3 regions of the Sediminibacillus sp. JSM 1682029 genome follow, and region 2 is predicted to be linked to each of the others. Evidence: riboswitches for the same ligand, from Rfam matches in the RefSeq annotation. Region 2 holds a riboswitch; each other region holds the start of a gene.
The links. Region 2 has a riboswitch for cyclic di-GMP ahead of ABVF09_RS08960 (response regulator transcription factor). Riboswitches for the same ligand answer to the same signal wherever they lie in the genome.
Positions count from the first base shown of each region.

Region 1: another riboswitch for cyclic di-GMP. It lies ahead of ABVF09_RS07190 (anti-repressor SinI family protein); the one in region 2 lies ahead of ABVF09_RS08960 (response regulator transcription factor).
Region 3: another riboswitch for cyclic di-GMP. It lies ahead of ABVF09_RS17945 (anti-repressor SinI family protein); the one in region 2 lies ahead of ABVF09_RS08960 (response regulator transcription factor).

Region 1 covers NZ_JBEWYY010000003.1:177,437-187,418, reverse strand. The annotation lists gene ABVF09_RS07210 (aldo/keto reductase) at 1-115, opposite strand, end outside; gene ABVF09_RS07205 (MFS transporter) at 157-1,368, opposite strand; gene ABVF09_RS07200 (winged helix-turn-helix transcriptional regulator) at 1,532-1,894, shown strand; gene ABVF09_RS07195 (hypothetical protein) at 2,249-2,563, shown strand; gene ABVF09_RS07190 (anti-repressor SinI family protein) at 2,700-2,888, opposite strand; cyclic di-GMP riboswitch class I at 2,919-3,005, opposite strand; gene ABVF09_RS07185 (alpha/beta hydrolase) at 3,219-4,769, opposite strand; gene ABVF09_RS07180 (MerR family transcriptional regulator) at 5,067-5,414, opposite strand; gene ABVF09_RS07175 (hypothetical protein) at 5,511-5,852, shown strand; gene ABVF09_RS07170 (carbon starvation CstA family protein) at 5,920-7,356, opposite strand; gene ABVF09_RS07165 (hypothetical protein) at 7,532-7,885, opposite strand; gene ABVF09_RS07160 (TasA family protein) at 7,935-8,570, opposite strand; gene ABVF09_RS07155 (hypothetical protein) at 8,717-9,190, opposite strand; gene ABVF09_RS07150 (response regulator transcription factor) at 9,325-9,982, shown strand, end outside.
Region 2 covers NZ_JBEWYY010000004.1:161,234-171,215, forward strand. The annotation lists gene glcD (glycolate oxidase subunit GlcD) at 1-349, opposite strand, end outside; gene ABVF09_RS08930 (CdaR family transcriptional regulator) at 444-1,574, opposite strand; gene ABVF09_RS08935 (hypothetical protein) at 1,786-2,052, shown strand; gene ABVF09_RS08940 (hypothetical protein) at 2,231-2,773, opposite strand; gene ABVF09_RS08945 (TetR/AcrR family transcriptional regulator) at 2,919-3,503, shown strand; gene ABVF09_RS08950 (GNAT family N-acetyltransferase) at 3,525-4,685, shown strand; gene ABVF09_RS08955 (DUF1206 domain-containing protein) at 4,762-5,598, shown strand; cyclic di-GMP riboswitch class I at 5,798-5,905, shown strand; gene ABVF09_RS08960 (response regulator transcription factor) at 6,081-6,722, shown strand; gene ABVF09_RS08965 (methyl-accepting chemotaxis protein) at 6,807-8,531, shown strand; gene ABVF09_RS08970 (hypothetical protein) at 9,038-9,220, opposite strand; gene ABVF09_RS08975 (GH36-type glycosyl hydrolase domain-containing protein) at 9,335-9,982, opposite strand, start outside.
Region 3 covers NZ_JBEWYY010000014.1:40,577-50,558, reverse strand. The annotation lists gene nagA (N-acetylglucosamine-6-phosphate deacetylase) at 1-1,168, opposite strand, end outside; gene ABVF09_RS17970 (GntR family transcriptional regulator) at 1,351-2,073, shown strand; gene nagE (N-acetylglucosamine-specific PTS transporter subunit IIBC) at 2,481-4,406, opposite strand; gene ABVF09_RS17960 (REP-associated tyrosine transposase) at 4,567-5,160, opposite strand; gene ABVF09_RS17955 (hypothetical protein) at 5,341-5,487, opposite strand; gene ABVF09_RS17950 (helix-turn-helix domain-containing protein) at 6,347-6,679, opposite strand; gene ABVF09_RS17945 (anti-repressor SinI family protein) at 6,759-6,893, opposite strand; cyclic di-GMP riboswitch class I at 6,917-7,003, opposite strand; gene ABVF09_RS17940 (class D sortase) at 7,369-7,980, shown strand; gene ABVF09_RS17935 (LCP family glycopolymer transferase) at 8,379-9,389, shown strand; gene ABVF09_RS17930 (penicillin-binding transpeptidase domain-containing protein) at 9,417-9,982, shown strand, end outside.

The sequences.
Region 1 (9,982 bases), on a different contig from region 2:
TTTTCACAGCCTCTACCAGTTCTGGTCCTTCTTCTACTTTAAATACACCAAGACCGAGCCATGGCATTTTTGTCCCATTGTTTAATGTTGTCACTGCTTGTAAATGATTTGTCATCTTTCATTCCTCCTGTTTTATCAATAATTGATCAATAATACTCAACATGCTTCTTCCTGTACGACTTGCTCCATACGATCTTTTTTCTCCAAGTACCTGCTCCATACAGTAAGCAGAACGGCAGCTGTTACCATCAATCCGCCAAGCCAGCCAGTATGAATCAGTCCGATGGAATCGGTTATGATTCCTCCCAGATAGGAGCCAATCGCAATTCCGGCATTGAAGGCGGCAATATTTATGGCGGATGCCACATCGACTGCACTTGGCACAAAACGTTCCGCCAACATGACGACGTACACCTGCAGCCCGGGAACATTCATAAACGCAAACAAGCCCATTAATATGATCGTCGCCAGTCCGGCCACTTTGAACGGAGCGGTAAATGTCAACGTGAATAACACGAGCGCCTGAATGATGAACATAAACAGCAAAGCCGTAATCGGGTTTTTGTTGGATAGTTTCCCGCCGATCATGTTTCCAATAGCTATCGCCAGCCCGTACACAAGCAGCAATACAGCTACTGTCCCTTGTTTAAATCCGGTTATATTCTGGAGCAATGGAGATAAATAAGTGAATACGACAAATGTGCCGCCATAGCCCAAAGCTGTAATCACAAAGACAAGCAGCAATCTGCCGTTCGTCACAAGCTTCACCTGATCAGCAAAAGATGTCCTGGCACTCGTCTTCAGATTTGCCGGAACTAAAATACTGTTGGCGATGAAGGCAATTACCCCTATCAGGACAATCGCCATAAAGGAGAGCCTCCAACCAAACTGCTGACCTAAAAATGTACCGAACGGAACACCAGTCACCGTAGCCACGGTAAGCCCGGTAAACATGATGGAAATAGCGCTGGCCCTGCGGTTTTCCGGTACCAGGTTGGCGGCAATAGTCGAACCTATCGACATGAACACGCCATGGGAAAATGCCGAAAGCACTCGGGCAGCAAGCAATACCCCGACGCTTGTAGCACTTGCCGCAATGCTGTTCCCTATAATGAAAATAACCATGATCCAGAGCAACAAGGATTTACGAGACATAGCTGCAGTCAAGGATGTCAAAACCGGGGCCCCGAAGGTCACCCCCAAAGCATATAAAGATACGGTCAATCCTGCGGTCGTGACAGAAACGTGTAAATCCTCTGAAATGAGCGGCAGAAGACCGACACTGATAAATTCCGTCGTCCCGATGGCAAAGGCACTTACTGCCAAAGCCAATAAAGCCAGGACACTACGCTTTTTTTCTATCGTCATGTATCATTTTCCTCCTCTTGAATTTGAATAATGATGGCTATCGCTGCCGGCAAATGTTATTATGATACACAGATACACATATAGGAAGTACGTACTTCAAAGTGATATAGGAACCAAAAAGTGATGTAGGTACTTTTTAGTTCCTATAGGAGGAGAAAATGCAATGAAAAAGAAGAAGTATAATATATCAGTCGAAGCAACATTGGAAGTAATCGGAGGCAAATGGAAATGCGTGATTCTTTGCCATCTCACCCATGGGAAGAAACGGACAAGCGAGCTGAAGCGTTTGATGCCCAATATCACCCAAAAAATGCTGACACAACAGCTCCGCGAATTAGAAGAGGACGGTGTGATCAACCGGATTATTTACAACCAGGTGCCGCCGAAAGTGGAATATGAGTTGAGTGACTATGGCAAAAGTCTGGAAGGGATTCTGGACGCACTGTGTGCTTGGGGTGATCAGCATATTACCAAGGTGTATGGAGACAAATCAGAGGTTTTGGAAGAAAGCGTATTGAATAGGTAAAACAAAGACAGGCTTGATGTTTATCAGGCCTGTCTTTTTTTATGTCCTTCCTTTGTTATTTAAATGAATAAATCATTATTAAATTGGCTGAGCATTAAGCTGCAAGCGAGTGGGCTTTGATAACCTGGGTACTTGTTCACGAAACTTTGAAAACATTTATACTGCCGAGACATTCTCCATTGGCATTTTGGTGAAAAAAAAACTTTCTGTCGAAAATAATTGTTAACAGAATAGGTATTTTGTAGTATTATTAGAAAAAATAGAGTATGATTTGCCGGAATTATAGTTCTTTTTTCATATTTGGTTTTTCTCATTCTTACTCTATTTTTCAAAAAATCAAAAGGAGGAGTTGGAATGAAAGTAACACTGCAAAATGAAGCGGGTTTAACAAAAGTAGTAAAAGTTGGGTTTAGCTGGACTACTTTCTTTTTTGGATTTTTCCCGGCCTTATTCCGCGGGGATTTAAAATGGGCGGCGATTATGTTCATAATTGAAGCCATTCTTGGTTCTTTCACATTAGGTATTGGGGCTTGGATAAGCGGGGTAGTTTTTTCCTTTGTCTATAACAAAATCTACATAAAAGAGCTTATCGAGAAAGGCTACAAGCCTGCCGATGAGGCAGCCAAAGCACAATTAGAGCAAAAACAAATCCTTTCTCCAACAGCTTAATAATTTCGATTGGCTTCGGTTGAGAAAGCAAGATAAAACGCTTGGATACATTCTTATATCCAAGCGTTTATTTGTTATCTAGCGTGATAGCCGGATTTTACGTTCCTTTTGAACGGACGTGTTCAGCACTAAGTTATCAGGACTCTCCGGTTTGTTTCACCTTGCTTTGCTCCTGTTTGGAGATCAACGCATAGTACGTGACATTCCGCTTAAACTGACCATGGTTCTGTAAAAACTCCTGCAACTCCTCTATCCCGATTCCCAGATCCTTCGCTTCCACCATCAAATCCACCCATTCCTGATCAAGCTTTTCATAAACGTCCACAATAATTCCCTCCTAAAATACAGATGTATTTCAGGCGGCCCAGCCGTCATTATTGTTTCCAATAGAAGACCTGTGGCTTTGCGTCCCTATTTTTCAATAGGTTTGCCCTTATCTGAGTTTTTCCGGCAAGAAGCACGAATGAGAACCCTGACTATCGATTTTTTCTTCCCCCCATTTTACTTGATGGCTCATTACACCTTCATTACATAACCCTTTAAAAAAGCTGCTTGATTTGAAAAAAGACAAAGAATTTTTAATGATAACGGAAATATCCTCCCACCAGGGACAAAAAACCACCTTCAGCGGCAGTTTTTATGGATCATTCTTAGTTTAGTTTCTTTTATAAGAATTCCGATGTTCCTTCAAATACAGCAGCCGGTCATTCAGTTCCTCGTCCTCGCCATAGGCTGTACAGTATAATTCCAGATAGATAGCGGCTGATTTATAATCCTTTGCTTCCTCAAACCAGTCCGCCAAAAACAGAGCCATCTCCGTCCACTGCTTCTCGATCCATCTGCGCATTTCAATAAACCAGTCTTCGTATAATCCGGGCATCATGTTTTCACTCTGTTCAGACAGCAGCTGTTTAAACCTCGCTGCTTTCTCTTCATTGCCTTTCAAACGATTGGCCAGGCGAATTGCATCGAGGAGACTCTGAAGATCTGATTTTACTTTTGCCTGGAGAAAAACATGTTCCCTGTCCGTGATCAATATTGGATTCTCATTGGCAAAACCGTTTTTCTCCAACAACTGTTTCAAATGATGCAATGCCACACGCAGCCGGTTCCTGGCATTGACCAAATCCGCTTCAGGCCAGAATATATCACAAAGCTCCTCTCTGGTTGCTGATTGTTGAATGCTTAAATAGATTAAGAGCTGTTTCGCCTTTCGTTTCCCCCAGCCTTCAAATAATCGGTTTCCATTCAAATAAACGGAAAAGCCATGGATAACATTTACCAGCAGGATGTTATCCTGTCCGGATGAATCCAATTCCTGCTGCATCAACCCTCTTATTTCGGAATACAATTCCGACGTCAGGTGCTTTTGGTAGTCATAATCCAGCAAACTTATGGAAGCAGCGGGATTCCGGTGTTTCTTTATGAAACCGTCGATCCAGTCGGCAACCAGTTTCGGCTGATCCATTTGAATCATGAATGCCGCCTCGGGAACGGTATAACACCTTGCGTTCGGGTTAAAATTCAGGATGGCACTGGATAGTTCGGGAGGAAATATGATATCCTCTGAACCGGACAAAATCAGAATAGGAACCCTTATCCTGCGTAGATTTTCAACACCCTCCGGTCCAAAACCCGTATGGAACAATTCAAAATAGACCGTCGGGGATACCTTTTTGTACGCATTCAGCAGTGTGGAAGTTTTTGCCTCTGTGGGTATATAACAAGCTTTGTCGACAATTTCTTTTGCCATCGCCAGCATATTGTCCTTCCCGTCAACCATATGCTTCCTCTGGCTGACCACCTTGTCCCCCATCTGTTTCGGATAATGGATGGGTACACTGAACAATACCACTGTTTTCAATTGTCCGGGCCGCTGCCCCGCTATTTTAATGCCGATAAATCCACCCAGCCCCTGTCCGATCAAATGATAAGCCTCTATTGCTAGTTCCTTCATCAAGAAGATAAGATCCTCAGTCAGTAAATCAATGGTTCTCTTCTCACTGCCTGTACCACTTTCCCCGTGCCCTCGCAGATCATAACGCAGAATATGGTAATGCTTGCGAAAATAAGGAATGACAAAATCCCATGAGTACATATCCAATCCGATTCCATGAATAAGAACCAGCGTTTCATTGGCGAACGGGTCTTCCGATTCCATCAACTGGTAATGAATGGTTAAGCCGTCCCGATTCATCCAGGACATTCGGCCACCTCCTGTTTTACTGACTATGTAAAATACCCTAAATATTCTTACTACTATCATTCGGCAAAAGTCTGGAAAATCCTTTATACTCTGGCTGTGACATGCGAGGGACTGCCAATTTATGGTATGATGAAAAAGATACCCTTAGAACCAGAAAAAAGCAGGTGAAAATATGGAGCAAAACGCATTGCAATGTTCATTCGAGCGATTCAATTCCACGGCGAGAGAGGAACGGAATCATTTGCACCAGCCTTTAGCCGGAATTTGATGGCTTCGCAAAGATAAAACAACTCGCTTTTATCCTAAAGCTTCCAGCAATTCTTTTACCATCCGCTTTTTATTCCTTATGGCCTGCTCTTCCTTTTCCAGTTTTCCCTGCAGTATCATCAAACTTTCCGAAACACCCTTTATTAAATGTCCGGAACCACAGCCCTTCATCCGCCGCAACCTTACGATAGTCTGAATATCCTTTAATGAAAGTCCGAGTGACTTCATTTCCCGAATTGCCTCAAAATCGCGTTTTTGCTGCAATCCATATATCCTCTGGCCATTATTCCATGCGGGTTCAAGCAACTCGAGATTTTCATAATGACGAACAGTATCCTTGGTCGATTCCATTTCTTTGACAAATTCTCCGATTCTCATCGAGAAGTCTCCTTTCTTTTCCACCAAAACTATTGACGTGGGGTCGACCCCACCGTTTAATCTACCTTTACATCAATAGGAAAAGGAGGAATTTAGTTGATCAGCAGTACTTTGATTACTTTATTCTCATTAATCAGTCTGTCGGGTGTCGTTGTATTCTTAAGAACAGGAAATGACCGTCCGTTTCCCCAGCTGCGGCCAATCCAAATCATCGCTTTGACCTTCTTTACATGTACTCATTTGGGCTTTCTCTTGTTGGGGATGTTCTCGTTCATCATGCATGCACCAATTCAATGGGTGATATCCGGAATGGCAGCAGTAATCCTTTCGAGAGTGGGCAATGGCCACTTCCTTTTCGGAAAGAACAACTGGCAGCATTACCTCGTTACGGGAGGATGGATGGCATGCATTCTCGTACTGCAGGTTTCGGGCCTGTAAGGTCTGTAAGCATTCCATTCGACTTAAAAAAGCGTCTTCCAGGTAAGTCTCCGGAAGACGCTTTTCCTTATGCGATGTTGTATTGGGCGCTTTTCTGCTTGATACTGTGATATTTGATGATCTGGCTGGCATACCACAGGATGACGACAAAGGTGAGCGAAAATCCGATAATGACGGACAGCTGGTAATCAAGGCTCAAGCCTTCTGGTGCATAGAAGATGTAGGTGCAGACAACGCCGGTCATGAACACTGCCGGCACACCGCAAATCCAATGCAGCTTGAAATTCTTCAATAAATACAAGGTACCAGTCCAAAGCATCACCGTGGCCACGACCTGATTGGTCCAGCCTACGTACCTCCATAAAAAGGTGTAGTCGATTGTCGCCAGGAAAAATGCCGGAATCGAAATCGGAATCGTGACAAGCAACACCTTCCACTTGTTATCCATTCGATAGAATTTTGACAAAATGTCCGTCGCAATCATCCTGGATGAACGAAGGGCCGTATCCCCGGTTGTAATCGGCAGAATGATGACACCGAAAATCGCAAGAATCCCACCGATTGTACCTAGTAAGGAGGTTGAGATTTCGTTTACCACTCCAGACGGCCCGCCTGCAGCAAGGGCTTCCGAAAGACCGGCTGTTCCGTTGAAGAAAGTCATGCCGGCGGCTGCCCAAATCAACGCAATCACTCCTTCGATGATCATCGCTCCGTAAAAGATTTTACGTCCATCCGATTCCTTTTTCATCGTACAAGCAATGATCGGACTTTGGGTGCAATGGAACCCGGAAATCGCCCCACAGGAAATCGTCACCATCAACAATGGCCATACCGGCAGGTCTCCTGGATGGAGATTCGCCATCGTCAGGTTCGGCATCGGTTTGCCGGATACAATAGTACCAATTGCAACAGCCACTGCCATGATAAGCAAAATCGCTCCAAGCAAAGGGTAAATCCTCCCGATAATCCGATTGACCGGAAGAACAGTCGCCAAGAAAAAGTAACCAAAGATGATGGCGAGCGCAACCATAAAGCTTAGCGGCGTGATTTGTGAAATCAACTGTGCAGGTCCAGCTGTGAAAGCCGCCGCAACAAGCAGCATCAATACCAGTGAAAGGCCGTTAATAAACACTTTCGCAGGTTTTCCCAAGTAACGGCCTACCAATGTTGGAAACTGCGCGCCGTTATGGCGAAGCGACATCATACCAGAAAAATAATCGTGAACCGCTCCAGCGAATACACTCCCGACTACAATCCAAATAAATGCCACAGGCCCATAGAGAGCACCGGCAACCGCCCCATAAATCGGACCGAGTCCGGCAATGTTCAATAGTTGGATAAGGTTCCCTTTCCACCAACTCATCGGGACAAAATCCAGATTGTCCCGCTTGGTGTACGCAGGGGTAGCGGTTCTATCATCGATTCCAAAAATCCGTTCTACAAACTTACCATAGAAAACATAGCCGAGTATAAGTAAGATCAATGCTGCAAAAAAGGTTACCATTGCCAATCCTCCTGTTGAAAAATCTAGTAGAGTATCAACAATCTTAACATGTTTATCGAGAAAGTAAATACAATATTCAGAAAAAAACTACTATTTTGTTTAGTAAAGGGCTTTCATAAATATCCCGCCCAGTGAACCTTAAAATTCCGAAGCACAAGAAATAAATTGATTTTATTTAACCCGTTTCCGCTCTTCTTTCGGACGGAGTCGATCCTCTTGGACAGAAAGTCGATCTTCTTCCGGGGAGTTGATCCTCTTTCTTCCGTTTTCGCTCTTCTTTCGGACGGAGTCGATCCTCTTTCTTCCGTTTTCGCTCTTCTTTCGGACGGAGTTGATCCTCTTGGGCCGAAAGTTGATCTTCTTCCGGGGAGTTGATCCTCTTTCTTCCGTTTTCGCTCTTCTTTCGGACGGAGTTGATCCTCTTGGGCCGAAAGTGGATCTTCTCGATGACTTGATTCTCTTCGCTCGATAAAACAGCAAAAGGCACCCGTGATTGGGCACCTTTTGCTGTTAAACCGTCAATCCGCAAGCAAGCCCCAGCCTGAAGGGCTTGTCTTTCTTTCGTTCATATAAACTTTTTATCGCTCCTCTCCATCTTCTTGCATCGCTTCGAATGTCCATTCCAAGTCCAATTGCAGTCCCTGCAGTTCATTTTGTGGTTCGCCACTATCTTTGAACCTGAATTTCACGTAAAGACTATCCTCTGCATTTTCCCCATTACCCGCTTCGATACCGTCTATTAAACCCATGAAATTACCATCTAATAATTCATGTTCCGTTGCCGCATTTTCCAATACCATATCTTTTAATTCAAATAATGATGTGCTGCTGACGATGACCGGATAAGCAAAAACGTTCCCATCACCGGTATTTTTAAGAAAATCCACTCTAAGTGCTTGTGCATACTGAGTGGCGAGTTCCTCGCTTACAGGGTTTCCGTCTTTATCCGTTACCGTATAATCGGTATGGAGCAGTACTTTTTTGATATCCAGCGTTCCTTCATTGGTAAGGAAAAAGCTTTTTTCTGTCCAATCCCCCGGTTTTAAATTATCCAATTCTACTATAGTGGATGGGTTGGCGCTAAGTTCCAGTGTGCCTGAAGAAAAAGTGCTTGCCGTAGTGGTCGTGTCACTGAAATAAGCAAAGGTCCCTCCTCCTACTAAAGCGATCCCCAATACCGCTGACATGATTGCTGTGCTGATTTTTTTATACACAATGATTCCTCCTCTGATTTTGTTATATTTCAACCCATTAAAAAATGGGAGTGCTCGTCTCTTATCAGCGAACAATTTTGTTCTTTTTTAAGAACGATGAATTCATTCTAACTGGTGAACTCTAAAATTCAAAACGTCAAATTTCTTCATTTATTCGTTATAAAGAACAAATCGCTGATATTTGCTCCCATTTCCTCTTTCTTCCTTTTATTTTCTTCTCTTTTTCCACGTAAAAAAACAGATTGCGGTTCCCTTTGAAACAAGCAATCTGTTTTCGCTGATAAAGGATAGTAGGCATAAACCGCTCTTTCAGGCGTGACGATTGGCTGGGGGTGGCAGGTCAATAGCTGCTTGTCGATTACCTCGTCAATCCACTCCGACTCCCACACTTGATCGAGTACAGAAAGCGGCCGCCACTCCTGATTTCTCAAGCGAAACCAAACGGAGGAAGCATCCATATGGTCCTGACAAAAATCTTGAAAATCCTTCATAGCCGGCTCTTCGATGATTAAACGGCCCTGTTTCTCTCTTACCGGAAACCCCTGCCTTTTCAGATGGTGTAACACCGAAGGCATAATGGATCGATTTGTTTCTCTCTCTAACGCAACCTCAAAATTCAATTCTCCTATCATACAGAGGAAATGGACTGAATCCTATTAATTGGTTCGGGCTAAAATTGTCTGGAAGGTAGAGAATAAAATGTCTATATTTGCTATACTTTTGCTAGAAGAATAAAAAAAGCGTGGTGAGCGTGTTGTTTAAAATCCTGTTGATAGAAGATGATGAAGCCTTGTACCAGGAAATCAAAGACCGGCTCGGGCAATGGTCGTATGACGTATATGGAATCGATGATTATGAACGGGTGATGGAAACATTCACAGCTATTCAGCCTGACTTGGTGATTATCGATATCCAGCTCCCTAAATTCGACGGATTCCACTGGTGCCGGATGATCCGGGAGCACTCCAATGTGCCGATCATCTTCCTTTCTTCCCGTGACCACCCGACAGATATGGTAATGTCGATGAATCTCGGGGCAGATGACTTTGTCCAAAAACCTTTTCATTTTGATGTGTTGATTGCCAAAATCCAGGCGATCCTCCGCAGGGTATATAATTACAGTAATGATGGGAACGAACTGAAAACCTGGGCGGGAGCGACCATCGATTTGGAGCGTAACCGGGTCAGCAACGAGACGGGAACAATCGAATTGACCAAAAATGAAATGTATATTTTAAAACTGTTGATCGAGCGAAAAGGCAAAATTGTCAACCGCGAGGAGTTGATCAACCGGTTGTGGGACGATCAGCGATTTGTCAGCGACAATACGTTAACGGTTAACGTGAACAGGTTGAGGAAACGGCTGGGCGAGCTTGGACTTGGCGACTTGATCGAAACAAAATTCGGCCAAG
Region 2 (9,982 bases):
CCAGGGTATTAACGCCGGGCTGAGCGGTCACGGTCAAATTTTCTTCATCAATTTCCAGGATTTTATCCAAATGCTTCATAAGCAGGACGATCCCTCCCTGAAGCGGCGTCGTTCCGGCACTTAGGTTAGTGCCTGACCCTCTTGGTACAACCGGAATTTCCTGTTCATTGCACCATTTAACTACCTGGGCAACCTCGGAAGCGGACCGGGGAGACACTATGGCATCGGGCATAGCCTGAAATTGCGGAGTGGCGTCAAAGGAGTAAACAAGTTTGCTTGCCTGAGAAGTTTCCACGTTTTCTTTCCCGACAATGGCGGTCAGTAATTCCCTTGCATTGTTAGTCAGCATCGACATTCTCCTTATCTATTGGCTGATTTTCTTTTATTGTAATAACTATATGCAGGGAATTATATGTGGAAACCTATAAAAATGTTGTGAAAATTCAAGTGGGATTTGTATAGTTCTCCAAAAACAATAATGCTAGATAAAAAGATACCTGGGAATAGAGCTGCTTCGGGTCATGGCCGGTAAGTTCTTCGATCTTGCCCAAACGGTAGTGGACCGTATTGATATGGACTTGTAACTGGCGTGCTGTTTCCGAAATCTGCGAGTTGTTGGCCAAAAACACATTCAAAGTGGTCAAGAGAGTCGAATCCTGGGGAAGTTTTCCCAGGCAGCGTTCGATGAAGGCGGTTTTGGTTGCCGGTGTCATATCTTCCAGGCAAAGCTCCAGCAGTAAATCTTCATATAAAACGAGCGCAGCTCTTTTTAAAGCAATGGCCAATGTTTTTTCCGTCTTCTGAAACAGATGTCTCATTTTTCCTGGGGGACCGGCCGGCCCCACTCCGATCTCCGGCAAAAATCCGAACCGCCTTTTGAATTCCTGTTGGAACCGGGTCAATAAACGAGCGTATTCGGGAGCTAGCTTCGTCGCAAGTGATGCCGGTTCATCGTGTATAACCAGACAGCAATCATTTCCCCAGCTAAGCACCATGTCATTCGTTCTTTTTTTCAGCCAATCCCGGGCATTTCTGTAGAATTCAGAGGCGTTTTGGTTGTCAGAAGCAGAAAAGTGAATAAGGGAGCAGCGTTTCCAGTTGGACATGTCGATGCCTAAAAGACGTCCGTTGTCCAGGAATGCTTCCGCAGGAACTTCCTGCTGTACCCACTCGAACAAATAGGCTTCCAGTCGACGGGTTTTCCACTCAGTCTGCTGGAAATACATATTTTCCTGAATGAGCAATTCTGTCATTTTTTTTACCAGCGAACCAAAAGGCGTGACCTTTTCCGGACTGCCGGTGATACCAATGACGCCAATCGGCAATCCATCGAAATAGATCGGAAGGTTGATTCCTGCCTTCACGCCGGTCAGGGCAGCTTCGTCTGCTTCGGAAAGAATCAGTTCTGTTTTTCTTTGACAGGCTATGACAGCGCCCTCGTGGTAGCTATTTATCCGGTCTGGGTCAGTACTGGCAATGATGATACCGTCAGGGTCGACAATGATAATGTTTTCATCGAGCAGTGGCTTCACTTCTGATACGATTCTTCTGCCTAAAGCTGGGGTCAGATACATGGTGGCATCCCCTTTGTGTTCGTTTTGATGGAAAGCTGGAAAACGCTAATTTCTCGGGCAATCCAAGTCCTTGGTAAGATTTTAGCAAACAAACATGCAATCGTATACAACGTTGTATTGCCGACATTTTTCAGTGGTTTCGTTTATTCCGGCTATCTACTGTCCATACTACAGTTAGAAACTACCAAACCGGAATGGAGGCCTGTTATGGATGAAGGATGAAGTTGCATTGAAAGAATTGTATTACCAAGTATTGAAAACGTGTTTCGCTTATGAAATCCATATGGAGCCGGGAACGACCTTTATTGACATGTGGAAAGCGCTCATCGTGAAGTTGGATGATCAAACAAAAGCTGTGCTGAAAGCGAGACTCCAGGAGGATGTCCAGGAAAAAAGGGGGACCACTTTTGAAAAGATGCTTCTGTTGCTGGAACGACAGGAAACAAGCTTGAAAGAGTCCCGGAAGCAGATTGGCTGATTTGATAATACAGAAACCGGACAATTTGCGAACATATAAGGAATGCAGGACACCCGGAAAAAAACTCTTCATCCGTGAGGAGAAGAGTAAATCGAATTACCCTTATGATTCTGTTTTTGTTACCCCCAGATGTCCGGTTTTCATTGTAGGCGGGCGAGGTGTTTGCGTCTAGCTTGCTTTATGCTTTTCGTTGCCGGGGCCAAATGAAGTAACTGATCGTGGCAAGCGTATCGACTCCCAAAACCAACCCCCACACTCTGATTATTCCTGTTAAAGCTTCCGTCCGTTCTGCATCTCCGATGATAAAAATCGTGGCAGCAAGCAGCCCTGCTCCGATGGCAAAAGCCAGTATATGGCGCAGCCATCCTTTGGCATAATGCCTGGCATATTGATATCCATAGCGTTTTTGCGGTTTTGATTCCTGCTGCTTTAGAATATAATATTGAAAGCGTTGGTCGGCCCAGGCTATCATACTTTTTCCGAATGCAATCGAGCTTCCGATGTAAATGGCAGCTACACCATGGGCTGCTGTGGCCTCGGCTCCCCGGTTTAAATCAAAACCTGCCAGCAGCAGCAAAATCAAGTCGATCACCGGTGTCATCGCCAGTAAAGTGAGTCCTGCTTTCTCTTTTTTCCATAAATAACGGGTGACCAAACCAGCAATGATTGCAATCCAGAAGGCAATTTCACAGGCAATGATCATCCACACAATATAATTCAATTATTTCTCCCCCTTGAACTTCTCATCGACTTCTCCTCTTATTTAATACAGTTGTATCAGATAAAGCCAGCATAGCACATTCAATTATTTAATACAATTGTACTAAATAATTGAATGTTCGTTTCCGAATTGCTATCGTAAGAATATGCCAAAAAAAGTGAATCATGAACAGCGTAGAAATAGAATAGCCGAAGCAGCCTGGCAGGTCATTTTGGAATTTGGAATGGAAGGGGCTACCGTTCGCAAGATAGCAGAAAAGGCAGGGCTGTCCCTAGGAGCCCTGCGCTATTATTTTTCCAATCAGGAGGATTTGATTCTTTATGCAATGCGTTTAGTGAAGGAAAGAGCAGCGGAACGAATCAAGCAGATCCTCCACCGCGATGGGTCGCCCAAACAAAAGATGCTCGATGTTTTACTCGAAATCGTTCCCACGAACCCGCAGACCAGAGCAGAGATGGAGGTGTGGTTTTCGTTTGTCGGCTACGCCCGGCATCATCCTCACTTATTGAAGGAGGAAGGGGATGGCATTTTAGCCGCCATTCAGCTGATGTTCGGGTATATGGAAACAAATGGTTTGCTGCGGCCAGGTATCGATAAGCAGCTTGAAATCGAGAGACTGTATGCAATGGTCGATGGATTGGCGCTTCACGCCATGCTGGAACCGGAACGGTTGACCGAAAAGCAGGTGGAAAAAGTCATCGCCAGTCAGTTGGATGTTATTTTTGAGTAATGAATTGAGGGGGAGATCATGATGGCAGAAATACAGCGCTTGACCGAAAACGATTTTCCGGAAGTTTTTGCTTTGTCCCAATTTGCTTTTCAATTTAAATTGTCTGATGAGGAGAGACAGAAAAAAATAGAAGAAACAAAACATCACAAAATTTGGGGCTGGATGGAACAGGGGAGACTAGCGGGCAAGCTGCATCTCCATTCTTTATCCTGTTATCTGGACGGTAAAGAGTTTGCGATGGGAGGAATCGGCAATGTAGCAACCTGGCCGGAGTATCGACGGCAGGGCGTTGTAAAGCGGCTGCTGCACCATGCTCTCCTTGACATGAAGGAAAATGGGCAGATGTTGTCTTTCCTGCATCCGTTCTCTTTTCCATTTTACCGAAAATATGGGTGGGAGCTGGCTTTTACAAACAAACACTATTCCCTGCCAATCGACCGGTTGAAGAAAAAGTGGAATGGAGACGGCTATGTCCGCAGAGTGCAAAAAGATATCGCGTTGCTGGATTCGCTTTATAGCCGTTTTGCACAGGAATACAATGGCATGCTGGTAAGGGATGAACGATGGTGGAAGCAAAGGGTGCTCACTGGAAACGAGCACATCGCTGTGTCCTATAACGAGCAGGATGAGGCTGAAGGGTATCTCATTTACCATGTCAACGATGACATCTTCACTGTAGAAGAGTTTGTTTACTTGACGTTAAATGGGTGGCGTGTACTCATGCAATTCATCGCCAACCATGATTCGATGGTGGAAAAGGTGGAAATGGTAGTGCCGGAGAATGATTTATTGCCTTTGAGGATAGATGAACCGAGGTTCCCACAGGAGGTCAAGCCCTATTTCATGGCCCGGATAGTCGATGTGCCGGCATTCCTGAAGGCTTATCCTTTTCGCCGTAACCCTAGTTCGCAGCCTGTTCATCTACAGGTGGAAGACGAATTTTTGCCTGACAATACAGGCAGTTATCGAATTGAGGATGGGCAAGTTATCCACATCGAGGCTGAAAATCCTGGGGGGCACGGCATTTCCTGCTCCATCCAGCAGCTTACGGTGATGCTGCTTGGCACAAAACGGCCTTCGGAATTATATACCGCAGGAATGATTGGTGGCGAACCCACGGAAGTAGAATTGCTAGAGGAAATATTGCCTGTCAGGCAGACGTATCTTACCGATTTTTTCTAGTCACTGGCAAGTTTCGCTTTTTTTCGTGAGGGAATAAGGTTCTATACTTCCATCCTTGCGAAAGAAGGGAAATAATATGGATATACCTTCCACGAAAGCGGAAATAGAGCAACAACATAAACAGGCAAAGCCATGGATCCGGCGTTTCGGCAGGATAGGCTATATGGCCCAAGGAATTGTATTTGCCTTGATCGGATTCCTTGCTTTGCTGGCAGCAGCGGGTTCTGGCGGGAAAACCGCCGGTACGAGCGGAATGTTCCAGTCGCTTGCCGCCCTTCCCCTCGGCGAAATCCTGATTTGGATCATTGGACTCGGACTGTTCGGTTATATTGTCTGGCAGTTGATCAGAGCATTTAAAGATCCGGATGGTTATGGAAAGGGGATACGGGGATTGACCATCCGTACGGGCTTCTTCATCAGTGCAATGATTTATGGCGGCATCTCGTTCAAGGCACTGAAAATCGCTGTACATGCAGGAAGTGGCGGGAATTCTGAGCAGACAATGTCGGCAAAACTTCTATCCCAGCCGTTTGGGCCATGGATGCTTGGGATTTTTGGCCTTGTCGTTTTTTGTTTTGCCATCTATGAAGCAGGTATCGGGATAAAAGGCAGTTACATGAAAAAGTTCAAGCAGGCCGAAATGGAGGAAAAGGAAGAAAGAATCGCTAGAATCACTGGGAAAATCGGGATGATTTCCCGGGGAATAGTATTCGGCCTAATCGGTTTTTTCTTTGTGCAGACAGCTCTCACCACAAATCCCGATAAAGCAAAAGGACTGGATGAAACGTTGTCCGAACTTGCGCAGCAGCCGTATGGCAGTTGGATGCTCGGCGTCGTTTCACTTGGTTTCATATTGTTCGGCCTTTATCAAGTTTTTCGGGGACGTTATCAAAAAATGGATTTTGGAAGCTAAAGAACAGCAAGGGTGTCGATTGTTTGGATATCCTTGCTGTTCTTTTGCGTTTACCATCCCTTAAGACATAATTTTCTGAAAAATGCAAGCGATAAACTTTTGGAAATAAAAAAATATCGGCATTATTTGTAAAATTATGTTGAAAAGTGAAAATTGACACAGTATACTAACTAAAGAACTACATACGAGAGTGATAAACTTCTGAAAAAGGCAAACTAGCCGAAAGGTTAGGACGCAAAGCCCAGGGTCTAAGGTTAAGCGATGAGTCATTTTACTCATAAGCGACTAGGATCGCCTGGCTGCCACACACTTGATTTAGTTGAGAATCAAGCTATGTCTGGCTGTTCCTGATTAGGAAGAGCCATTTTTTTGGGATTTTTCGTAAAAAGAGGTGGTTTAATACTTTTTGTAGTAACCGAGTGTTTGATTTTTACAGGGGATGAAAGAAATTATGGGGAATACGATGGAAAGATTGGTGTGAGTTGGAATTGAATATTATTGTGGTGAAAAATCGTTGTCTATTAAGAGATGGTATCATCAATGTCTTGATGAATAAGTATCCATCTCATTCAGTCAAAGCGGTTTCTTATAGTGAATGTCGTTCTCTTATGCAGGGTGGGGAACCTGTAGACTTATTGATCGTCGATATCGACACAGACAGTCATTCCGTCATGGAAATGATAGAATGGCAGCAACAAAAGGGAGAAAAGGTAATTGTCTGGACTGCGAACCCTGACATTTCCAGGCTTAACGACTGGTTTCAAAAAGGTTTGGACGGCTATTTTTTCAACGGCATGCAGCCGGAGGAATTGTCGAATGGTGTTGACTGTGTATTGGATGGCAATGTGTATGTACATCCCAAGCTCTCGACGGTTTTATTGCAGGATTACTTGAAAATTTCGAACAAGGTTGCAGAACAGCCAGTCGGAATTCTGACAGAGCGAGAATGGAATGTACTGGAGTTGCTGACAAAAGGCTTTAGCAATGACAAAATTGCCAAATTCTTATTTATCACAGAGAAAACAGTTAAAAATCATGTGAGTTCTATCTTTAGAAAATTGGGAGTGCCAGACCGAACGAATGCTGTTTTGTATGCATTGCGGCAACGGTGGTTCTACTTATAGAGAAGGTCGATCGAAAGGGAAGTCTTACAAAATACAGCTGCCAGAGATTTTACTGCTGCATGCTACAACGAGGGGTAGAAAAATATGCGGAAAAAGATTAAGTTACCCAGCCTGAAGTTTTCGAATCTTAGCATTGGCTGGAAGTATGGGGCCAGTTTAGTTGTTGTTTTTGTTTTGTTCGGTATATCTGCCGGTATTGTCACCACGCTGATCAATGGCATCGGTAACAACATCGATGAAGTGGACAGACGAGGGGACCGGGCGATCAAGGTGACGGAAATGGGATCCTTGACCAGAGCCAAGTCGGTACGGATCGCCAGCTACTTGAATAACGATGATGCTCGCTACATAGATGAGTATAACGAGCGCTTAGATCGTTTCAATACGTTGGAAAATGAATTGAAGGCAAGTATGGATACCTCCGAAGAAAAGGAGTTATTCACGAAAATCCAGGAGAATGACAAGCGGATGAACGATTTGTTTTTAGAAGTAATTGTTCCGGCAGTGGAACAGGACGAAGCCTCATTGCTGGCCAATTTGAAAGTTGAATCAGATCAGCTGCGGTCAGAAACAGTGCAATTATTGGACAGCTTGCGCGAAACGGTTATAGCTGACCGTCAGGCGGCCATTAAGGAAGCATCAAATAGTTCTGCCTTGGCTAGAAACGTATTGCTTATCGCGATAGCTGCTTCTGTGATTCTGGGCGGTTTGCTCGTCTTCTTCATAAGCCGTTCTGTCATCCGTAATTTGAACAAAGTTATTTACGTCAGTGATCAAGTTGCCGATGGAAACCTGGCAGTCGATCCAGTAGACTATGCTGGCAAAGATGAAATCGGCCGTCTCGCTGCTTCGATCAACGCAATGGGTTACAGTCTCAAGGAGATGGTGGAGAAAATCGCCGGAATTTCCGAGACTGTCAGCGGTCAAAGTGAAGAATTGACGCAGTCGGCCAACGAAGTCAAGTCCGGTTCACAGCAGGTGGCCACCACCATGCAGGAATTGGCATCAGGATCAGAGTCCCAGGCGAACAGTGCTTCTGAATTGGCTTCTGTAATGGGTGATTTCTCTCAAAAAGTACAGGAGGCGAATGAAAGAGGTGCCCACATCGATGAAACATCCAGTCATGTCCTCGGTATGACTGAAGACGGAAGTAGTTTGATGGATTCATCAATAGAACAAATGCAAAAGATTGATGGGATTGTACAGGACGCTGTGAAAAAAGTCCAGGGGCTTGATTCTCAGTCACAGGAAATCTCCAAGCTTGTATCGGTCATTAAAGACATCGCTGAACAAACCAACTTGCTTGCACTGAATGCAGCGATCGAAGCTGCGCGTGCGGGGGAACATGGAAAAGGCTTCGCTGTCGTTGCCGATGAAGTAAGAAAGCTTGCAGAACAAGTAGGAGTCTCTGTTACCGACATCACGAACATTGTGAGCAATATCCAAACCGAGTCCAGCAAAGTGACAGAATCGCTTCAAGGCGGCTATAAAGAGGTTGAACAAGGGACCAGTCAAATTGAGAAAACTGGTAAAACATTTGCCAGTATCCACTCTTCTGTTTCTGAAATGGTGGAAAGTGTCCAAATGGTTTCTGGAAACCTGGCAGCCATTGCTGCGAAGAGCCAGGAGATGAATGCCTCGATAGAAGAAATAGCTTCGATTTCTGAAGAAGCCGCTGCAGGGGTAGAGCAAACGTCGGCATCTTCCCAGCAGACCAGCAGTTCGATGGAGGAAGTCGCCAACAGCTCTGAACAGCTTTCCGGCCTGGCCGAAGAATTGAATGGATTAGTAAGACAGTTTCGATTATAGCTTTTTTAAATGAGGGAATTCCTTTCCTCAGGTACGTTCCAAAAACATAGTGGCTGAAGGAAAACCGGACGATATTCGACAATGCCGAGCATTCGAATTCGTTCGGTTTTTTGCTTTTATATATAAGATAAGCTTTTTTGACAGACTTCCTTTTATACGGTTGTTTGATGAGTACTACCCATCGCTGCTTTTAGATACACTGCTTTCACTTTCTCCAAAAATACAAAAGGCTTAACTTGTCGGTTTTCGAGCCATGCTGTTCCTGTAGAAATCCGTATACGCAACAACGTGCATGCCCTTTTACAAAACAGCATGTCAACACGTATTAAGAATGGATGTTTGTATCTGAGTGCAGGCACTCTGTGATTATGAAGGGAGATTAAAAGCAGCGGAATGTTTCCGGTAATCCCTCCCATGAATGGGAAGTGTGCGAATGACAACTATTGCTAGCGCATATAGCGTTTGGGGGCAAATGGAGGATCATTTCACCGATCATGTTGCTTTGCTTATCCTTTGTCCTCCGCGCTTTGTCCGCTGTTCAGCTGATCTATTTTTCTCTCGATTCGGTCTAATTGTTTTTGTCGTTTCGCCTGGGAACGGAACACCGAGACGAACAACAGCACAATCAAAACCAAAATCATCAAGTAAACAAACTGTACGAGCACATCTCCCCATAGTAAATCATTCATAAAACCGTCCTCCTCTAGTAGATGCTGTTTCCAGTTTACCAGAAATTAACTGACAAAGTAAAAAAAATACCGGCAACAGGACTGAAAGGAGTCAGTCTGTTGCCGGTAAAATTTTTATATATAGATTTCGATGCTGTTTTTATCTGTCTGCAATGTTCTCTCCAGTGCTGCCTTTTTCACAATAAGTCCACCTTGCCGGTACGGATTGTAAGCTTCTTCCACGGCCATTTTTTCACCATTGACCAGAACCTGTCTTTCTTTTTGGCCAATGTGAAAAACAAATGTGACCGGCTTGTTTAAAAAACGGAACGCAAATTCGAGATTGTCCATTGAATCAGGTAGAACCGGATCGATGACAAGGTCGCCCGACTGCTGACGGATTCCTAGCACATTGGTGATCAACTGGTTCATATAGATTCCAGGACCGCTTGAATATATCCGCCAGCCGCCTTTCACCGCAACCTCGCCGTTCCGGAGTTTTCCGAAGTTATCCTGTGCATCATACCGAGTTTTGAATTTGCCGTCGGAGCTGCTGAAGTAAGCATTGCTTTGCCGCAGTTCTGCATTCGGCACGGCTTTCTGGATTTGTATCGGATTGATGATATCCAAGCCATTCCATGCTTCTTCCGCTTTTCCTAGCTTGGCCATTGCTTCGACAAAACGAATATGGGCATGGACATACTGCAACCCGATCTCTCTGCCAAAGTTGGCTGCCTGCTCGGCCCGTTTAAAATGAGTGCTGACCCCGCCGGAATAATTAGC
Region 3 (9,982 bases), on a different contig from region 2:
CATATGCCAATTCTCCGCGGCAAAACGTATATTTTACCGATACATCATCTTCCACCAGCAAAATGTCGGCATCTTTGCCCGGAGCAAGGCTGCCTTTTCTCTCGTACATATTGATTTGTTTTGCCGGATTCACTGCCGTCATGTTGATAATGTCCCGCAACGTCGCATTGGTTGTTTCCAGTATATTTTTCGCGCCTTGATTCATTTTTAAGATTGATCCGGCCAGGGTTCCGTCACTTAACGTCGCCCGGTCCTCTGTTACCGTCGCTTCCTGTCCACCAAGATCATAGGTCCCCGGTTGCAAGCACTTTGCCCGGAGCGCGTCGGTTATGAGCAGGAGCCGTTCACTGCCAATGTTTTGGTAAATGAAACCGATCATTTCCGGAGAGACATGAATTTTATCGGCAATCAACTCGCTTTTCAGTTCTTCCAAAGTGAGAGCCGCTCCTACCACCCCGATATCCCGGTGATGAATCGGCGACATGGCGTTGCATAAATGGGTAACCTGTCTGACACCGTGCTCGACCGCTATTCGCATATCGGCAATCGTTGCTGCGGTGTGACCTGCCGAAACGTTAATGCCTTGACTGGCGAGATACCTGATCAGTGCTCCCTCCACGTCTTTTTCCGGAGCCATTGTAATCGTCTTGATTTTATTACCGGAAATACGCTGCCATTTTTCAAATTGTTCGACCTCCGGAGCGAGGATGTGCTCCTTCGGCTGTGCACCTGCTTTCTTTTCCTCGATAAACGGTCCTTCTAAGTGGATGCCGATGATTTCAGCTTGTGCCGGCTTGTTTTGATAAGATGCCACGTTCGCCAATGCGCGGTGGATATTGTCCTCTGATTGGGTAATGGTCGTTGCAAGAAAACTGGTGGTTCCTTCTTTTGGGAGGGCTGAAGCCATGGTCTCCAATGCTTCCGGGGTCGCATCCATGACGTCAGCACCGTCGGCACCATGAATATGCCCGTCGATAAATCCCGGGACGGCATTGAGACCTTTCGCGTCTATATTGGTCGCTGTCGTGAATTTGTGATCTTTCAGTTGACTCATGTGGCCGATTTCCGTTATTTTTCCTTGTTCAGCTATCAAATATCCGTTTTCGATGACTTCTTCTTCCGCGAAAACCTTGACATTTTTTATAAGTAACGTGTTTTCCTTCGCCACTGTCGCTCGCCTCTTTTCATTTTATTGCAAAAATCATCGCCTGAAGTTACTTTTAAGGTATCATAATGAGATATAGTTGTCTATACATTAAGATAAGTATATACTTAGCCCGAATATTTTGATAAAATTTTTAAAGATACGTTAGTTTTCCCAAACAAGCCAACTGATGAAAGGAGAAGGATATGGTCGATAAAAATTCGCCGTTACCTATATATTATCAATTGGAAGAAGAAATCAAACAGCTGATCAAAACCGAGCAGCTCAAGCCGGGAGAACTGCTCCCTTCCGAACGGGAATATGCCGAGAAACACCATATCAGCCGGATGACCGTCAGACAGGCGATCAACAATCTGGCGGCTGAAGGATTGCTGTTCCGGCAAAAAGGCAAAGGCACCTTCGTTGCCGAGCAAAAATTCGAGCAAAATTTACAGGGACTGACCAGCTTCAGTGAGGATATGCGGGCTCGCGGCCTCAAACCTTCCAGCAGACTAGTCAGTTTTGAAGAGATTGTAGCAGATGAAAAACTGGCCGCCAATCTTGCGGTGGAAGTAGGCGCGTCCATTTTTAAAATCGAGCGGATCCGGATGGCGGATCAAGCGCCACTGGCCGTCGAAACCATCTATACTTCAAAAAAAATCGCTGGAAACATGACGAGAGATGACTTTGCTCCGTCGTTCTATGACTATATCGAAAGCACATTGGGGTTCACCATCAAACATGCCAATCAGGAAATCGAATCGGCACTTGCCAATGAAAAGGAAATCGAACACCTACAGCTGAATCCAGGCGATCCCGTCTTATTGATCGAACGACTCACCTACTTAAGCAATGATGAACCGTTCGAATACGTGAAATCCGCCTACCGTGCAGACAAATACAAATTCAAACTCCAGATGCCTCGCTGAAACAAGTTGAGTGAATTCAGCACAGGCTCCGACGTTGGGTCTGGGAGTTGGTGTCTGCTGGGATTTGGGATTTGGGGATTTGGGGTCAGTCCCCGATTGTTCATTTTAAGGCTTACCAGAGTGAAAAAGGCCGTTGTGGGGTCAGTCCCTATAGCGGCCTTTTCGTACGCGTTAAAGTTGAAACATTTGATTCCATGGGCTTTATATCGGCCAGGGGACTGACCCCCTAATTTATTTTCCACAGTTTATGGCTGAAACGGGGGACAGAACGGGGGACAGTCCCCTATGCCAGTGAATCATTCATTTTTCGGTTTTCATTCTTATTTGGGGTCAGTCCCCGAACCTACACGAAACCCCCGGCTGTTTGAGGTACAGCCGGGGGTTTTGTATGCTTCTTCTTATTATGTTTACTTTACTTCGACGATATTGGCTTGGTTCGCTTTGATGCTTCCGGTTTGAACCAGGTTCACTTGATCATTTTCTTCTAGATTCGTGAAGATGACAGGCGAAATGGTGGAAGCTGCATTTTCTTTAATAAAGGCAAGATCAACCTGAAGAAGTTTGTCTCCTTTTTTCACTTGCTGACCTTCTTTTACAAAAACCTCAAAGCCTTTGCCTCCAAGCTGCACCGTATCCAGTCCAACATGGACAAGGACTTCATGACCGCTCTCGGCTTTAATTCCGACAGCATGATTGGTCGGGAAAACGTTAATAATTTCACCGTCAACCGGAGCGACAAATAAGCCTTCATCCGGCTCAATCGCAAATCCTTCTCCCATCATTTTCTGAGAAAAGACCTCGTCCGGGACTTCAGTGATATCGATCATTTTCCCAGAAGCCGGAGCAACAAAATCATCGCCGCTAAGTTCTCCTAGAGCCTCTTTGTTACCCTCTGCCTGATCGTTTACTGACTCTTCTCCGGGAGCTTCCATGTTATTGTTTTCCATCCGCTTCCGCATTGCTTCTGCCAGGAAGTCAACGGTAGTTCCGACCACGACGTGTAAGTTACGCTTGTTCAACTTCATGACACCATTGGCACCCTGCCGTTTTAACGCCTTTTCGTCGACTTGCTCCATGTTGTTCATTTCCAAACGTAGTCTGGTTGCACAATAATCCAGATTTTTGATATTTTCCGGACCGCCTAAAGCTTGTAAGTAATGATATGCTTTTGCATCATAATTCTTGCCGCCTTTTGAAGCGATCCCGCTCTCGTCGGCATGTTCTTCGTCCTCGTCTTCACGACCAGGTGTTTTTAAATCAAGTTTGATAATTAACAAGTAGAAAACGACAAAGTAAATCGCGGCGAAGACCAATCCTTGTATAAACAGAATGATCGGGTTTTGGGCTATGCCGAAATTCAACACATAATCAATAAAACCTGCCGAAAAACCGAACCCGTGCCGGACATCGAGCCATAGAGCAACCATCATGGATATACCGGTCAATACGGCATGCACTACATACAATAGTGGAGACAAAAACATGAACGAAAACTCTATTGGTTCTGTTACACCTGTCAAAAATGCGGTGAAACCGATACTGAACAACATGCCGCCGACTGCTGCACGGCGTGTCTTTTTAGCTGCGGCATACATTGCCAGACATGCTGCCGGCAGACCGAACATCATGATAGGGAAGAAACCGGCAAGGAAAGTTCCTGCTGATGGATCTCCTTTCAAGAATCGGTTGATTTCTCCACGTACCGGTTCAGAGGCTCCATCAGGCACGAACGAGCCAAAGTCAAACCAGACGAGGGTGTTGATCACATGGTGCAAACCGACTGGAATCAGTAACCGGTTGAAGAAACCATATGTTCCGACGCCAAGTGCTCCCGCACCAAGCATCCATTCACCCAGACCATTGATTACTGCTTGGATTGGCGGCCAGATGATTCCGAAGATACCAGATAATATTACCATGACAATTGCTGTAATTATCGGAACAAATCGTTTACCGCCAAAAAACGCCAGCCAGTCTGGAAGTTGAATATTGGAATATCGATTGTATAGAAGACCCGCAACAATTCCGGCGATAATACCACCGAACACTCCCATATCCAAATCATCCCCAAAGGATCCTACACCGCCAGTCAGTACCAGGAAAGCAACGGCACCCGACAAAGCAGCAGCTCCGCTTCCATCCCTGGCAAATCCCATTGCGACACCAATAGCGAAAATAAGTGCCAGATTATCTAATATCCCACTTCCAGCTTGGCTGATAAACTGGATATCCAACATGTCGTCGGCACCTAGTCTAACCAGCAAAGCCGCAGCAGGAAGCATAGCGATCGGGAACATTAGTGATTTACCAATCCGCTGTAAAAACGCTAACATTTCATCCACTCCTCTTGCTGTTTTTGAAAACGCTGTAGAAAGTATAACATCAATGATATATAGATGTCTATACCAATTTGTTGTAAGGGGACAGTTCCTCCCTCCGCAATATTCGGCTAAACCTATTATAGAGGGACTGTCCCCAAATAAAAACCAAAAATTATTGGTCTTCCGGGATAGGACCTGGCAATACCGGAGCCAAAGCGGTCACTTTTGTTTTCCTGTCATTGACATACTCATGGTAATGGAGCCTTCTTGGTTCGAAGAAATAGGATAACAGCTTATTTGGCTCTATGATTCTTTTGTGCATTTCGGGAAATATATATTCATGGTAACTGCTCCAGCGGTATTGTTCGGGGAGGGTACAAATTTTGGCAGCGCAAGGATTTAAATGGATATAGCGGGAAACATGCAGGAAGTATTGTATAGAGGTGATGTAATGGGCATGAAACCTTCCTTGAAAAACGTGTCCGACTAAATCATATTTATTGTTGAAATAAATAGCGTATTTCATGTGCAGGATTTTCATAAAGCTGCTCGGGGATTGATCAGTGGCTTCCGCGAGGAGATGGATGTGGTTAGGCATAAGACAGTAGGCATGCAAAATGAATGGATATTTTTGTTTCACAAGTTGAAGGATCTCTAAGTACTGCCGAAAATCTTCCTCCTCTCTAAACAAGGCTTGCTTCCTGTTCCCGCGGGCTGTGATGTGGTAAGTTCCACCCGGAATCCATGCTCTCGACAATCTCGCCATACGCATTTCTCCTTTCATTTTCTATTTACAAACATACCATTCGACAATATTTCCAAAAACCCTTTTCTATGCTTCGGCAGGATTTAGTGGGGTCAGTCCCCCACTTTGGTATATTGGTAGAGCGATAAAGCCAACATGCAAAGAAAAAAGCGTTGAATCGTTTCAACGCTTTTTTCTTCATTAGGCATTATCTGATTTCAATACTTGATACTGGTTCAATTCCCTGATTAAATGTTCGATAAATTCATGGGAATCATTTATTTGGGCACTCTCTGTTTTATCAATTAATTTAGTCAATACATTTTTATATAACTCTTGTTCTTTCATTTTTTCACCTCAATTTTCTATCAATCTATCAATCACTTTAAATAGCAGAATAATCTGACAACTAACCTTTTTGAAACATAATATCATTACTATACCATCTTCTGGGACAAAAAAGCGATGTTTTTTTCAAAATTTGACAAATTTTTCAGGCAGCTTTTATTTTTTTAGCAGGCTACACTCAATTGCCGGTTGGTTCCTCTTCTCTCCAGTACTTCATCCCCTACCAACAAGCGAGTTCGATTTTAGTAAAAAACGAGATTATCTGTGAATGTAATTAATTTGGAATTCAACTGTTTTCTGAAGGCGGTATAAAAACAAAGCTTCAATATAAAGATCACATTCAACCCTGCCAATATGAAGGATTCTACCAATCCATATACCCCCATTGCACGAATGCTAATCACGGTAATCTCGGACTCAGCGGATTCACAACCCCTCTCCCATAAAGGATAATCTCCAAGAAACATGCACCTAACATAAGGCTCCATGCTCTGTTTTGTACGGTTATGAGGAAAAGCAAAATCTGTTCTCGTCCTACAAATCGGCAACATCCGGAAACACTGCTTTTACAAGAGCTGCATCTCCCACTTTCCTTCATGCAATTAATTCAATCTGTCATTATACCATTCCTTTACCGCTCTACCAGAATGGGGGTCAGTCCCTAAAAATTCTTGGGACTTACCATCTAAAACCTGCTTGGCCTACGTCCCCCAAGGTTTTCCTTTTGTTAAACAATGCTTTACTGATTTACCGTACTAATAAGATGAGGGACTGACCCTTTTATATAAATTCTTTCCCCACGAAACGCAAAACACCCAGAGGGGTTCATCCCTCCGGGTGTCAGTTTTTCTATTCTTATTTATTTTTCCTGGTTGATTCTCCAACGGTTAAATTCGAGAAATTCTCTGAATTGCTCTTTTGAAACTCCTGAGTCCATGGCATCTTGAACGAGTTCCAACCAATCTTCGTCCAACTGCTTCTTCATTTCTTCGCTGTCTTCCTTCATTAGCAGTTCGTTGATGGACACTCCCAATACAGCGCCGACTTTCTCCATAAACTGTATAGAGGGATTGGTTTGCAGGTTTCTTTCGATAGAGCTCAAGTATGATTTGGCCACACCAGCTTGTTCTGCCAATTCAGATAAGGACATTTTTTTCTCTTGACGTAATTGTTTGATTTTATCCCCGATCAAGGCCATTCACCTTCTTTCAACCAGATTATATCATAAGAAAGGTGAATGGTTCTATATAAAGCACAAAAAACAATCACAGTTATTTGCTGTTCATGGAGGTGTGTTGTGTTAAAAAGAGCCTGACGTCTTCTAGTTCCAGTCCGATTTGTTTTGCTTCTTCCATCAGGTTTACCCAATCTTTATCCAAAACTCTATCGTCTACCGTTTTCAACATACAATTTACCCTCCAATATTCTGTCAGGCAGCACAGCCATCCTTGCACCTAGGCGCTTTAGATCTGTTGCTTTGCGTCCTTACTTTTCAATAAGTTTGCCTTTTTACTGAAGAAGCAATGTTATATTCAAAATATACTATATTTCCCATGGCTTTCCTACGGGGTATTTTTGTCTAATAACTACTAGTTTTGTAAAGGGCAAAAAACAGCAAGTAATGAAATTCTCCCATTAAAATGACAAAATACCGCTCTATTCGAAGTTGTTTCTTTTTTCTGGCGTTTTTCCGAAACAATATTCCGGGCAGATGGCCCTAATGTGATATATCTGCTAGGATCACTTTGAAAAGATTAGCGAATCACAAAGGTTATTGTCTGTTGTTTTGCCTACGGAAAACTGGTAAATTTAAACTGCAAGTAAGCCAAATTGACGGATTTCTATTGCTTTCAAAAAATAAATCGGAAATGGGAAAGAGAGATGAACCGGGTGAAAAAAATAGCGTTTCTGGTAATGATTGCTGGAATTGTATTATTGAGCTGCGGATTCATACAGTTGATGCACACAGAACGTGCCCAGCAAAACAGTCTTGCTGATGCTCATGCTTTACTGAATGGAGAGAAAACGAATGAAAGAATGAATACCGCTCAAACATCCGAACAAGGAGCAGCCAACACGGCTGAGTATCTTCCGGGACAAGGAGAAACGGCCGGGATTCTGTCAATACCAAAAATAGGCGCTGAACTGCCGATTGTGGAGGGAACCGATCCAGATGATTTGGAAAAAGGAGTAGGTCATTATAAAGGAACAGCATATCCAGCCGAAGATGACCAGATTGTCCTTTCCGGACATAGAGACACCGTTTTCCGACGGATGGGAGAAGTAGAAGTCGGTGATATATTTATTGTCAGGCTTCCATACGGGGAGTTCCGTTATGAAATGAAGAGCGCCAGAGTTGTCGATGCCGATGACCGAACCGTAATCAAGCCCACTGCACCGGAAGAAATATTGACACTGACAACCTGCTATCCCTTTTCCTATTTAGGCAATGCCCCTCAGCGCTATGTTATCACCGCTGTTCCCGTGGAATAACCAATTAGCAGCCTTTGGGACCAGTATTGGGGTCAGTCCCCGTAAAAGTCCTACATAGAATATAGACGACTTCTCCGTGATACGGGGGACTGTCCCCAAAACAGGAGCTTCACCCCGTTATTTCACTATAAACCCTATAATATCGGCTTTTTGCCATTGAGGGGGTCTGACCCTCCTTTAATTGTTTCTACCTTTTCAAGCGTTTAATGACCGAAGCGGGGACTGACCCCCGAATCCTGACCCCCGAATCGCTGACCCCGAATCGACCCTGCATCGATCTCTTCTCCTTTCCTTCTGAATTCACAGTTTTTTTGGTTTCTGTTTTAGACGTTGGCCGGGTTAATGGGGTATAATGGTTTTTGGAATCTTTTAACTAAAAAATAAAAAGGGGTTATGCAGTGGCACGGCAGACGCACAGGAAAAAGCGCGGAAATCGGCGGCGCTTGCTGCTCTGGTTGGGCGGTGTATTATTAGTAGTGCTTATTGCGGCGGCTGGATACGGAATCTATTTATACGAAAAGTTGCAAGACACTGTTGAAAATATCCATGAACCCTTGAACGGAGAACTACAATCAGAGGAAACCGGCACGAACAACCAGTCAGGAAACAATCAAACCGCCGATGGACAATCAAATTCATCTGACGACGATACTGTCACGAAAACCGATGACGAACAAAAGACGTTGAATTTCCTATTACTAGGAGTTGATGAACGCGACAATGACCAGGGGCGTTCCGATACGATGATCCTGGTATCCGCCAATCCAAATACCGATTCTATGGTGATGATGAGCATCCCCCGTGATACATACACCGAGATCCCCGGAGAGGGAATGGATAAAATCAATCACGCGTATGCTTTTGGCGGTACTGCACTTGCTGTCCAGACGGTCAAACAAACCTTCGATGTCCCCATCGATTTTTATATAAAGATAAACATGGAAGGGTTCCGGGACGGCATCGATGCTCTGAACGGGGTGACGGTTGAAAATAGTTTCGCCTTCACTCGGGATGGCATGGATTTCCCAAAAGGAGAAATCCATTTGAATGGCGAAGAAGCTCTCGCCTATACGAGAATGCGAAAAAAAGATCCGCAGGGGGACTTGGGACGGAATGAGAGACAGCGTCAAGTCATTCAGGCTTCCCTGGATCAGGCAGCTAACTTCTCCAATTTCACAAAGATCGGCCGAATTCTTGATATTATCGGAGGAAACGTCCGGACCGATATGAAAATGGAAAATATCCGGAATGTGTATTCCAATTACCGCCAGACCCGTAAAACAATCGATACACTGGAAATCAAGGGATCCGGAGAAACACTGGATGATGGCATTTGGTACTACATGGTCAAGGATGAAGAATTGGCACGGCTGCACGCAGAACTGAAGGAACATATGCAAGCCCGCTAACGATAAAAGAAAGGAAGGGTTCACTACGTGAGAAAAATTTATAGTTTGCTAGCAATGGTTACACTGATATTGGGACTGTCAGCTTGTTCCAACGATGAAGTCACCCCCGAAAAACGGATGGATGAATTTGTAGGACACTGGAACGATAAGGATTTTGAAGCTATGTATAAAATGGCTTCTTCCGAATCTAAAGAGGCTTACCCAACCGAGGAATTCGTCGATCGGTACGAAAAAATCTATAACGATTTAAATGTGGAAAATCTGAGTGTCAGCTATGAAAAACCTGAAGAAGGGGAAGAAAACAGCGAAGAGGAAGATAAAGCTTCTTTCCCGCTTTCAGTTGAAATGGATACCATCGGTGGACCGATATCTTTTGATTATCAAGCCACGATGAACAAGATAGAAGATGAAGATGGAGAGACTGACTGGGTAGTCAATTGGGATCCAGGCTACATTTTTCCGCAATTGAAGGATGGCGGGGAAATTTCGTTCCAAAGCGAGTCTCCTGAAAGAGGGGAGATTTTCGATCGGAATCAAAACGGACTTGCAATAAATGAAGAAATTTACGAAATCGGCGTCGTTCCCGGGGAATT